Regions from separate parts of the Peribacillus sp. NPDC055009 genome, predicted to be linked through region 3. Evidence: riboswitches for the same ligand, from Rfam matches in the RefSeq annotation. Region 3 holds a riboswitch; each other region holds the start of a gene.
The links. Region 3 has a riboswitch for thiamine pyrophosphate ahead of ACWF5P_RS02545 (ABC transporter substrate-binding protein). Riboswitches for the same ligand answer to the same signal wherever they lie in the genome.
Positions count from the first base shown of each region.

Region 1: linked by a shared signal. The riboswitch ahead of tenA (thiaminase II) and the one ahead of ACWF5P_RS02545 (ABC transporter substrate-binding protein) in region 3 are both predicted to bind thiamine pyrophosphate.
Region 2: linked by a shared signal. The riboswitch ahead of thiC (phosphomethylpyrimidine synthase ThiC) and the one ahead of ACWF5P_RS02545 (ABC transporter substrate-binding protein) in region 3 are both predicted to bind thiamine pyrophosphate.

Region 1 is NZ_JBSGVZ010000010.1:34,831-39,067, reverse strand. It holds gene ACWF5P_RS16070 (DUF459 domain-containing protein) at 1-696, opposite strand, end outside; gene ACWF5P_RS16065 (GNAT family N-acetyltransferase) at 918-1,424, shown strand; gene ACWF5P_RS16060 (Spo0E family sporulation regulatory protein-aspartic acid phosphatase) at 1,493-1,687, opposite strand; gene ACWF5P_RS16055 (Fur-regulated basic protein FbpA) at 1,941-2,129, opposite strand; SAM riboswitch class I at 2,305-2,409, opposite strand; TPP riboswitch at 2,567-2,672, shown strand; gene tenA (thiaminase II) at 2,762-3,451, shown strand; gene thiW (energy coupling factor transporter S component ThiW) at 3,467-3,988, shown strand; gene thiD (bifunctional hydroxymethylpyrimidine kinase/phosphomethylpyrimidine kinase) at 3,957-4,237, shown strand, end outside.
Region 2 is NZ_JBSGVZ010000016.1:24,859-29,095, reverse strand. It holds partial or broken gene ACWF5P_RS20305 (DUF3231 family protein) at 1-381, shown strand, start outside; gene thiC (phosphomethylpyrimidine synthase ThiC) at 673-2,451, opposite strand; TPP riboswitch at 2,587-2,701, opposite strand; gene ACWF5P_RS20295 (HAD family hydrolase) at 2,818-3,606, opposite strand; gene ACWF5P_RS20290 (histidine phosphatase family protein) at 3,742-4,237, opposite strand, start outside.
Region 3 is NZ_JBSGVZ010000001.1:508,184-512,420, reverse strand. It holds gene ACWF5P_RS02560 (ATP-binding cassette domain-containing protein) at 1-90, opposite strand, end outside; gene ACWF5P_RS02555 (ABC transporter permease subunit) at 74-856, opposite strand; gene ACWF5P_RS02550 (thiamine-binding protein) at 853-1,137, opposite strand; gene ACWF5P_RS02545 (ABC transporter substrate-binding protein) at 1,149-2,144, opposite strand; TPP riboswitch at 2,278-2,387, opposite strand; gene ACWF5P_RS02540 (protein-glutamine gamma-glutamyltransferase) at 2,701-3,528, shown strand; gene rarD (EamA family transporter RarD) at 3,599-4,237, opposite strand, start outside.

The DNA.
Region 1 (4,237 bases), on a different contig from region 3:
GAAATCATAACTTTCCAAAACCCGATTCGCAATGAGCTGATACCCTTTTTCATTCGGATGTAACTTATCACTGAAATACTCTGTTTTCTTTTTATCTTCAAAAAGATCATTCGTAGGAATGAATAACATCCTATTGTCTTTATCCGCTATTCCCTTTATTGACTGGTTATAATCGCGAATATGCTTTTCAAGTTTTTGATTTCCTTTAATTGGGTTATATAGTCCCACTACCAAAATATCAGCTTTATCGTTTGCCTTTATGAGTGTTGACGTAATCTTTTTCAGATGGCTGATATACTCCCGTTTACCCTCATTGATTTTTCGATCACTTATTTTCTCCAAGTCCCCGCCGTTACTATTGATCAAGTCATTCGTTCCGATATAAACGATGAAAGTATCGGCTTCATCAAGTTTCGTTTTAATGCGGTAATCATCAAGCTGTTTCATCACCCCATCCGTTTCCTGGCCTTTTATACCGTAATTCCAAAAACTCACTTTTTGTTCCGATTCCGGGTTATTCAATTCATCCTCCAGGCCTTCTATATATCCTTCTCCATCCTTATCCCCTTTTCCATAGGTTAACGAATCTCCAAAAGCCATCACCCTTTGCACATCTTCCGACTCCGAGGCCTGAAATTCATATGCAACAAAACATATAACCAGTACTATAATCAAAAAAACTGACAATTTTTTCATTTGGTTCTCCTCTGCCTTTTTACTAGAAGTATTTAATCCTTTTCATACCCAAAAAATCTGCAGACTTAACATAAAAAAGGAATTGTCAGATAAAGAGTAAAAAGTGTATGATAATAAAAAACTTTCAATGGATTGGATGTCAATTCACCGTCCCTTAAACAAAAAAACGGGATTACCCTTCATTCTGGAGATTGAATAAATGATAGTTAGGAGATTACATCATGGAAGAGCACATAGAGTTTAGAGAGGCAGAACTATCTGATTTACCTAGAATTGTTGAAATATATAATTCGACAATTGCTTCAAGAATGGTCACGGCAGATACGGAGCCTGTATCCGTCCAATCGAGGGTTAAATGGTTTGAGGAACATCATTCAGAAAGTAGACCGCTATATATCATTACTATAGAAGGGAAAACTGCTGGATGGATGAGCTTTCAATCCTTCTATGGCCGACCGGCATATAATTCCACTGCCGAAATCAGCATTTATATTGATGATTATTTCCGGGGAAAAGGAATCGGACAAATTTCGATTCAAAAGGCAATTGAATTGAGTCCAAAATTAGGTATTAAGACTATATTGGGTTTCATTTTCGCCCACAATATACCTAGCCTTAAGCTTTTTTCCAAATTCGGGTTTGAAGAATGGGCACATTTACCTCAAGTTGCCGAGCTGGATGGCATTGAGCGGGATTTGATCATTCTTGGTAAACGTGTCGATATTTAATATAATTTTTTAGAGCTATTGCCTTGAGCAGTAGCTTTTTCAAATTAATACAGGTCGAATATGCTAATTTAAAAATACCGATATGCGTTTTGGAGGGAAAAATATTCTGACTCTCTTTTACTTGCTAACGCATTTAATAGCGTATCCAATTCTTGACTGGCCTGAACAGTAAGCAGACTTGTTAAGCCGTAACTTGCTGCCAATTTGATCATTTCCTGTCTCTTTTCTTCTACCCTTTCTATAGTTACTTTACGGTAAGGCATTATATGCCACCTCCCATTTATTCAATTTTTTTACACTTTCATCATAATTAAACTACTAGTTAAAATCAACTATTTTTCAGAAATAAAATGTGTTATTTTATAGGACAAATGTGACAAAACACCTACTTTATTCTTTAATTATGTATATTTTATGTCATTTTCTATTAAACGCAAAAAAGCATCCACTAGTGTATACTGTGAATGCTTACATCATATCCCTTATCCAAGAGCCCAAAATATAGTCCTTCGCTTACTATGTCATCCATTCAGAAGGTGACTCGTTATTAGGTCTATTTATAACAATCTTATATTCATCTTCAAGCACTTTTAATGGGGCATCATAAAGGTGCCTTTCATCAGAGGTTTTGTATACTCCATTGGCCAATAGCTCTTCAATGAGTTTTGCCTTCCTCTGTTCAATCCTCTTAAATAATTCTGCCATGTAAATGGCTCCTTTCCTAGTCATCCTAGAGCCTGCTTCTAGTTAGCTAACTTTATCAACTTGTTTGATTTTCACCAAATTATATATACCTTTTCTATTATGTCACTAAACGTTATTTCCCAAAAATAAAAGCCCCTTCTAATTCAAGAAGAGGCTGACTGTGTCCGTACGGCTCTTCTTATCTTCCAAGCATATGCTTGTTGGATTTAGCACAGTTCCCAAAATGGGTCCGCTGCCGAGGTTTCTTTGGGCCAAGTCCCTCCACCTCTCTGGATAAGAATTCGATATATAAATGATGTAGAAATGATTCTACCCTAATAATTATCAAAAGTCAATTACCTGGTTCTCCCTTTTTTCCTGGACATTACATGCTCCCTCTTCAAATACGGGTTGCATTTTCTTGTCTTTCTGATATGATGTCAGTAATTACATACAATTCACACCACTAGGGGAGTCTTTTTTAAGACTGAGATGGAAATAGTTTCCGGACCCTTTGAACCTGAACCGGCTCATACCGGCGGAGGGAAGTGGATGATATCGTCCATTTACAGACTATATCCATCTACCCCGTTCCGTATTCAGGAACGGGGTTTTTCATTATCTAGGGGAAACATTCTAAAGGAGGATGAACAATGGAGAATATTAAAACAGAAACATTCAGTGATAGACTTCATGCACGGGCAAAAGAGATTTGGAAAAGGAATCATTCACATCCCTTTGTCCAGGCAATTGGAAATGGTACGCTTCCTGAAAAGAAATTTGCCTATTACATGAAGCAGGACTATATCTATCTCATGGATTATTCCAAGCTCTTTGCTTTAGGTGTCATCAAAGCCCATAACATCGAAACCATGGCAAAGTTTGCGAGTATTTTAAATGAAACCCTTCAAGTGGAAATGGATATCCATCGGCAGTATGCTTCCGAATTCGGGATCAGTTCCAAGGAATTGGAAGAAACAGAACCTACTCCCACCACTCTAGCCTATACAGGTTACATGCTAAATGCAGCTCAGCATGGGACATTGGCAGACTTGATCGCCTGTCTCCTGCCATGCGCTTGGGATTACTATGAAATCGGTTTGCTATTAAAAGAACAAAATGGAGCAGCATTGGAAAACAATCGCTACGCAGATTGGATAAGGTCCTATTCATCACCTGAATTCGGGGAAGCACACAAGTGGCTGATCGCATTGTTGGAAGAATTGACGGAAGGCATGCCAGAAAAGGAACTTCTTCGATTAGAAAAGCACTTTTTGGTTACTTCCCGATATGAATACTTATTCTGGGATATGGTTCAAAATGAGCAGGATTGGCCGCTGTAGGTCGCAGACATGATGATGAATCCTATCAAGAAACTGACGTTGACTGCCATGATAACGGCTATAACGACACTGACCAGTTCATTTATTTTCATCCCTGCAGGATTTGCAAAGGTCTTTCCTATTCAGCATCTGTCAAATGTCCTCACGGCCGTTCTATTGGGGCCTGCTTATGCTGTGACACAAGCTTTCCTAGTTTCCATCATTAGAAACATGTCTGGTACCGGTTCAATATTCGCCTTTCCCGGGAGCATGTTCGGTGCACTTTTGGCTGCCATCCTTTATCGAAAAACACAAAGCTTAAAATTCGCTTGTTTAGGTGAAGTGATCGGGACCGGCATTCTCGGTTCCATGGCCTGTTATCCACTTGCCATCCTCCTATTAGGAGAAAAAGCTGCTCTTTTTGGTTTTTTACCGGCTTTTATGCTCAGTTCATTCGCAGGTGCGATTCTAGCTTTCATATTACTTAAAATACTTCTAAAAAATAATTATATGAAGGGGTTTTTTTATGAAAACAGCATTAACCATCGCCGGCTCTGATTCAGGAGGCGGTGCTGGAATACAAGCGGATTTAAAAACATTTTCTGCACATGGGGTTTTTGGAATGTCTGCCATAACAGCCGTAACCGCACAAAATACAATGGAAGTCCGTTCAGTACAGCCAATTGAAACAGCTATCATATCGGACCAAATTGCAGCTATATTTGAAGATATTCCTGTCGATGCAGTAAAAATAGGCATGCTTGGATCAAAAGAAATCGTGGAAACAGTCGCTGCGTCCCTTAAAAC
Region 2 (4,237 bases), on a different contig from region 3:
CGACAAGGACCTGCATAAATTACTTGTTGAAGTGATCAATCAAGGGAAACAGGAACATGACCAACTTGAATCATTATTAAAAGAAAATAACGTAGGACTGCCTCCGTCACCACCTAAAAGGCCTAAAGCTAATTTGGAGGATATTCCAGTCGGGGCACGTTTTCAAGATCCTGAAATCTCTGCTTCAGTATCAATCGATATTAATGCAGGATTAGTTGCTTGCAGCCAAATCATGGGTCAATGCATCAGAGAAGATATTGCACAGATGTTCGCACAATTCCATACGAATAAAGCTGCATTGGGTGCTGAATTCCTAAGATTGAATAAGGAAAAAGGCTGGCTGTCCCTCCTCCACTTCATATTAATAAAACAAGCATGTAAATATAATGAAATATCCCCTAATCATGTTGACATCGTGATTGGATGCCCAACATGATTAAGGGGTTAATTCCGATAATGAAAGGACGATTAAGGAATCATTACCATTGCAGACTTTCGATTAAGTGGCACTTTGTGCATTGTTGACTATAATCAGTTTTTACAAATTCATGATTACACTTCTCGCGAAAAATGTTCAGCTCCCTTTTCAGCTGTTCCAATTGAGTTTCCAACTGTTTCATTTCAACTTTTATTTGGATTACCCGATTCATCGAATTCTCCCTCTCATCGGAATCATAAATAGATTTCCCCGTCCGTTTTCCTAAATTCATTCGCTTTTTCTTTAAGACCTTCATCGATTACCGACTCAAAGCCCAGACCCTTTTCCTTCGCCAAATCACGGATGTCTTGAGAAATCCTCATACTGCAGAATTTGGGTCCGCACATTGAACAGAAATGGGCTGTCTTGGCACCTTCAGCCGGTAGTGTTTCATCGTGATATTCAACTGCCCTTTCAGGATCGAGGGAAAGATTGAATTGATCTCTCCAACGAAATTCGAATCTAGCCTTCGAAAGGGCATCATCCCGTTTTCGTGCCTGGGGGTGGCCTTTAGCAAGATCAGCTGCGTGGGCTGCAATTTTATAAGTAATGACCCCTACACGAACATCCTCTTTATTCGGAAGCCCCAAATGCTCTTTCGGTGTCACATAACAAAGCATGGCCGTTCCAAACCATCCAATCATGGCAGCACCAATCGCAGAAGTGATATGATCGTATCCAGGAGCTATATCCGTTGTCAATGGTCCCAGGGTATAGAATGGTGCTTCTTGACAGACTTCCAGCTGCTTATCCATATTTTCTTTAATCAAATGCATCGGTACGTGACCGGGTCCCTCCACCATGACTTGAACATCGTGCTTCCAAGCAATCTTCGTCAGTTCCCCAAGTGTTTCCAATTCAGCGAATTGAGCCTCATCGTTTGCATCTGCAATGGAGCCAGGACGGAGGCCGTCACCTAATGAGAAAGAGACATCATACGCCTTCATGATTTCACAAATCTCTTCAAAGTGAGTATAGAGAAAACTTTCTTGGTGGTGGGCCAAGCACCATTGTGCCATGATGGAGCCCCCCCGGGAAACGATTCCCGTAACTCGCTTTGCTGTCATGGGAATGTATCGCAAAAGCACTCCGGCGTGTATCGTGAAGTAATCCACACCTTGCTCAGCCTGCTCGATTAATGTATCCCGGAAAACTTCCCAATTTAAATCTTCCGCGACTCCATTCACTTTTTCCAATGCTTGATATATCGGAACCGTCCCAACTGGCACAGGAGAATTCCTGATAATCCATTCCCGGGTCGTGTGAATATTCTTACCGGTGGAAAGATCCATTATGTTGTCTGCACCCCAACGTGTAGCCCAAGTCATTTTCTCCACTTCTGCTTCAATCGATGAACTAACAGCGGAATTTCCAATATTCGCATTTATTTTCACATGAAAATTACGTCCAATGATCATGGGCTCACTTTCAGGATGGTTAATATTTGCCGGAATGATCGCCCTCCCGCTAGCTACCTCATCTCTTACAAAATCAGGGGCTACATTTTCCCTGATCGAGATGAATTCCATCTCAGGAGTTATGATACCTTTTCGGGCATAATGGAGCTGGGTTACGTTTTGCCCTTTTGCTGCACGCAATGGTTTTCTTTTCAATCCCGGAAAAATTTCTGCTTTCGTTTGTGACTCTTTTTTATACCCGTTATCTTCGGGCTTTATTTCACGCCCTTCATACTCTTCAACATCTTCCCTTTCCAGAACCCAGCTGCGTCTAATCGGGGCAAGACCTTTATGAATATCAATGGGATATTCTGAATCCGTATAAAAGCCGCTTGTGTCATATACTCGTAAAGGCGGATTCTCCTCTTCGCCGAATGAACCTGTAGTCGGACTTAGCTTAATTTCACGCATGGGCACCCTAATATCGGGTCTAGATCCCTCAACATACACTTTTTTACTCCCGGCAAAACTGGACATAATTGAAACGTTCATGTCATTTACTGAATTACTCATCATGATTTCATTTCTCCTTTTTAAGTTCATTTAAAAAGGACAAAATCCAATCCATTTCGCACGAAAAAGCCAGATCTCATATTTAAGACCTGGCTAACGTTAGTATGGCTACAGAAATGACCAATTGAAATGTCATTGTTTAGTAGATTCTAACTTCCCCACGCTGGTATGAACCAGATCAGGTCCTGAGGGTTAAGAAGCTTAAGCGCTTCTCTCTCAGCCCAACTTTTATTGGACACCCCTAGTCTGAATAATTTAATTGATTACAGGGTAACTATATCTCACCCATTTCATTCTGTAAATAATTTGAAAGACCTAATATTTTCATTACAACTATCAAAAATTTATTATTTGAAGAAGAGCCGTTAATTAATTTCCCAGGCTCTCAAGGATAGGGTAAAGCTCCTCTAAATGCTTGATTTCATAGGTTGGAATCACTTCATTCCGTTCCTTATCATGGCGATTTATCCAAACCGACTTTATGCCTACCCGTGATGCTCCAAGGATATCCGTCATTAAATTATCGCCGACCATCAATACTTCATCCTTATCAAGCTCCATGATCCCCAAAGCATGCTCAAAAATGGAGGCATCCGGTTTACCTCTTCCAAATGCGCCTGAAATCACGATTTGGTCGAAATAAGGAACCAGTTCAGGCGTAATTTCAAGTTTGGTATTTTGCAGCTCAGGAGATCCGTTCGTAAGCAATAGCAACTTATACTTCCCTTTTAATTCATCCAGAACACGGAATGTTTCTTCATAGATAAATGGCTTTTTGCGTCTCTCCGCAGGGAAACGTTCTGCCAGTTCAAGTCCAAATTCCGGGTCATCGATCCCTAATGCCAATAACCCTCTCGTCCACGCTTCTTTCCGATAAGCCGGTGCAATCCCGGCCATCTTCCTGAATTCATCATGATCATCCTGAAAATTTCCCCATAGCCCCTCAAATGGGTTGATTCCGATCATTTGGGTGAATGCATATGTATCGTAAGAAGAATAAAGCTCACGCGCTTCCTTTCGCACAGCTTCTTCAAAATCGTCGACATTCAGATCATATTTCTCCTTGGCCACTTCACATGTGGCCACAAAAGCCTCTTTTACACTTTTCTGATCCCATAGTAATGTATCATCTAAATCAAAAAAAACTGCCTTCAGCAAAATGTCCACCCCTCTTTCCCTATTATTGAATTCGTAAAAATTACACTATTACAATAATAAACCACAACCAATAAAAAAAGAATAACTATTCGGAAAATGACTTACCTTTTCTAGTGGGAAACCCTTATCCACTTATCATCTTTCAAATACATACAGCTTTCCATTACTGGCAATCTTGAATTTGGGACCGGTGAACCCCCGTCGGATCAGCTCTTTCCTCATATATACCATGAGGGCGGCATGACTCACGATCAAAACATCCCTTTCCCCCTTTGCAAAGACTTCATCCAATACTTTATTGATCCTTCGCTCTGCGATCTTAATTTCCGCCCTTGTCTGCTTGTTTAACACCGAGCAGCAGCGAATCCAGATAGCCCAAAGGATGAATGGCAGCTTTACCCTTCCTTTAAGAGGCGGGGAAGGTATTTCCCGCAGCTCCTCCATCCGGTGAACCGGACCTGGATAGATATGTTCCGCTGTCTTGACAGCTCTCGACATATCACTGCAATAACACTCCTCCCATTCCTCCGCGCCAAATAAAGTCGTTCCATAAATAATATCCGCTGCATCATAGTCCTTAAACCATTGCTTCATATCATCCGCCGTCACAGATCTCCCAGTAGGAAATTCA
Region 3 (4,237 bases):
TTCCCCATCAGCCACACGAAAATTCATGTTCTCCAATATATTCTGTTTACCATCGAAAGAATAGGAGACATCTTTAATTTCCAGCTTCATCCTTGCCGCCCTCCTTTCTCTTCCAAGAAACTAAGTATTTCTCCAGGAAGGTGATGATTCCAAAAAAGACCATGCTCATTCCCATAATGATGAAAATGGCAACAAACACCCGGTCTGTCCTGAACGCAGAGGACGCGAGCGTCATATAAACACCAATCCCCGATTTTGCCCCGAGCCACTCTGAAATAACCGCACCCATTACGCTATAGGTTGCCGAAATTTTCAGGCCGGAGAAAATGAATGGGATTGAGTGAGGAAATTCCAGCTTCCAAAATAACTGGTTTTTCCCCGCTCCCATCATCTTGAAATAATGCTTAAGTTCGTATGGTGTCTGGCGAAAACCGTCCAATGATGCAACCGCAACCGGAAAAAAACATACGAGCGAAATCACTATTAGCTTAGGCAGCATGCCAAAGCCAAACCAGATCACCAATAGCGGGGCCAAAACTATGATAGGTATATTTTGTGATAGTATGAGCAGAGGATAAACCGCGTCCTTCACACCTGGAAATAGGTGTAAGGTTGCAGCAACCAATAAGCCGATGCAGCTTCCAATAAAAAAACCCGACAACGCAAGCTCGGTTGTCGATATAAGGTGTCCGTAAAGATTGCGCGACGACTCAATTCCTTCAATGAAAATGGCCGATGGAGCGGGAAGCAGCCATTGTTCAACCTTCAATAAGACTGTCACTGACTCCCAAACTATCAGCAACAATAATAAAAGAAAGAAGGGAGCCCCCTTCTTCCAAATTCCCCTTCCGATCATGCCCGATATTTCTCCGTTAACGTATCCATCGTAATCCCGCTTGGCTGATATAATATTTTCACTTGGGAAATGACATTCGGCGATCCTATTTCAATCATTCTTACATTCATTTTTTCTATCACGGCAAAAAGTTCGGAAAGCTCCCCCTCCATTGTCGTTTCAAGCGGGTGAACCTCATACTTGACACCTGATTCTTCAATGATCTTGATTGCTTCATCGACCATAGGGATGACATTTTCCCCTTTAGGAATAATTTGTATACTAATTAATGAATTGGCCATCGTATTTCCTCCTATTTTGGTAAAAATTCATTGGTAAATGCCTTTTCAGGATCGAAATCACCTTCAAGAAGCTTGTTTTCTGTCATCCAATCACTGTAATTCTTCCAGATTTCCAGTTTTTGTTCACCCCAACGCGGAGCATCATCCTGATACTTGGCTGCAAGCCACTCCTGGCTTTTCTTAACTAGTTTTGCATCAAGATCCGGCGCAGACTTAATTAACATGTCTGCTGCATCAGCAGGATTCTTAATCGCAAACTGGTACCCTTTTGATGCTGCATGAACGAATGCTTTAACAGTTTCGGGATCTTCTTTTATCATCTTTTCATTTGTAGTTAAAACAGGCGTATAGTAATCAAGTTTATCAGAGTATTCGGTTAAGTAAACCATATTAAGCTTTTCATTTCGCAACTCAGCCTCAATGCCTGTCCATCCATAATAAATCCAGGCAAAATCTATATCCCTTTTAACCGAAGTGAAAAAATCCATGTCTCCTGTATTGACTATATCCACTTTATTTACATCCGCATTTTCTTTTTTCATGAGTGAATCAATAATGGCCTTTTCAACCGGAGAACCCCAGCCACCATACGTTTTCCCTTCAAAATCCTTGGGAGTTTTAATGTTCTTTGCCTCAGGGGAAGCGAATCCAGAGGTATTATGCTGGATGACTGCAGCAACCGAAACAATTGGCACGCCCTGCACGCGGGCCTGTGTTATGCCCTCCTGGTAGCTCACGCCAAATTCAGATTTTCCTGAAGCGACAAGCTTATCCGCTCCAGCTTCACCTGGCATGATAATTTCCACATCAAGACCTTGCTCTTTAAAATAACCTTTTTCCTTGGCAACATACAATCCTGTATGGTTTGTATTCGGTGTCCAATCGAGCACGACCGATACCTTTTTTAATTCTTCATTTTTAGATGCTTCTTCTTTTTCATTAGTTCCGCCTGCACCACATCCAGCCAAAAGGAACAACGAAGTTAACAGTGGTAAGAATTTATTCAAGTTATTATCCTCCTACACATCATATAAGATCCATATGCCGGAACCATAATGGGGCTCCAGGGTCTATTCAAATACTGGATAAAAAGCAAAAAACGCCCGAAGATGAATTCGGACGTTAACATACAAAACAGAAAGTCAGTAATAATATGTTCCCTCCGCTGGCATCACCCAGATCAGGTTCAAAGAGTCAGCATCTAAAGGATGCAATCTCAGCCAGCAGTACTGGCCCCCCTACATTTCTCGCACATATGAACTTTTCTCTCTCATTATATCAATTCATATGGAAAAGGGAATACTAATTTGCTTCTTATCACTAATTGGAAAGGTATTCCTTACTCTTAAGGATATCTAGCAAAACATCTTTTGGAACGAAAATCATTGAAATCAATGTAATTCTGCCTCTTTTCATTCCAATCATTCTTGACTGCAGAGGTGGCTGACAATTTCTAAATAGTCATTTCTTTGCAGGCATTCATATAATGAGCATTATCTGTAGACATTTATGTTTACTGGTTTTATAAACCGTTAATTTAATAAGCAAAAGGTGGATATGATCATGATAAAGATTAATCACAGATGGTTAGATGTCAGTCACATCCAACCAGGAATAGCATCTGCTGAGTCGCTTGAAATTCTCCAATTGCTGGGTGAAGATTCTAACGTTTTTGAATACCGGAACTTTGGAGATTTTAATTTCGATATACAGCTGAGGAACCGAGTCATAGAAGCAGCTATTGCGTTGGATAAAAGCGGTCCAGAATTTTCCACACTTGAGGAATCTCAATCCAATCAACAATATTGGCACCTTTCAAAGGATGGCACCTTTACCCTTCAGCCAGGGATTCTCCCTCATGCTGCACTCGTTGACATTTTCATGAATGGAAGGCTTTATGCCTTCGAATGCGGGACAGCAATCGTCGTCACTTTTTTAAAGGCCATTTTGGATTCAATCGGCCCTAGGAATTTCGATTACCTTTTTTCAAACCTATTTTTATATGACTGGCGCCCTCCACAGAACATGGAACTTAATATTCACAAAGGGAGGGATTATTTACCAGGCGATTGTGTTTACTTCATAAACCCTGATCATGACGAGACAACTCCTGAATGGCAAGGTGAAAATGCCATATTATTAGGGAATAACCTCTTTTATGGCCACGGGATCGGGATAACGACGTCACAGGGAATCATCGATGAATTAAATAGCAATAGAAAGCCGTACGCAACCATATCAGCATTCCTGACAACGCATATCATTTTCCTGGATAGTTCCTTCTATAGACAATTCCAACTAAATATCCCCCGAGCAAAGCCCGATCACTGTCCTGCCAGCCTTTCCAATTGTATTGTTTCTGAAATAGGTTCGAAGATTTACCTTTCATGACCTCTTTGTTTTATATACCCGCATAAAAAAATGCTTGGGGAGAGATCTCCTCCCAAGCATTTTTTCTTATTCATGCACCAATATTCCCTTTGCCTTTAAGCCTGCGGGCATTCGCCTGACCCCATTTCGTTATGGATAGTGTATAAACGGCCAAGGCTGACCATATGAACAAAAAGGCTAAAAGATGTGCTTTGGTAAAACTTTCATGATAGATGAATACGCCTATTAATAAAGATAAGGTCGGAGCGATATACTGAAAAATGCCAAGCATCGATAACGGGATCTTCTCCGCCCCTTTCGCAAAATATAAAAGAGGCAAGGCCGTGGCAATCCCGCCGCCCACCAGCAGCAAGCTTGTGCTTCCCGCTGTAAAGAACTGCATTTCTGATTGGTTCATCAAGTAAATCAGGTAACCTAGGGCCAGAGGCGTTACCATCATTGTTTCAAGAGTCAGCCCGATCGCCGCTTCAGCCTTGATCATTTTTTTTGCCAGACCGTATAATCCAAAGGTCATGGCCAAAACAAGAGAGATCCACGGGATCGTGCCGAAATGAATGCCCAGGATCAAGACTCCGATTCCTGCAAGCAGGAATGAAATGATTTGGGCCCCGCTCAATTTTTCTTTTAAGACTATCACTCCCAATAGTACACTGACTAGCGGATTGATATAATATCCAAGGCTCGTGTCGAGGATCCGTCCTGTATTAAC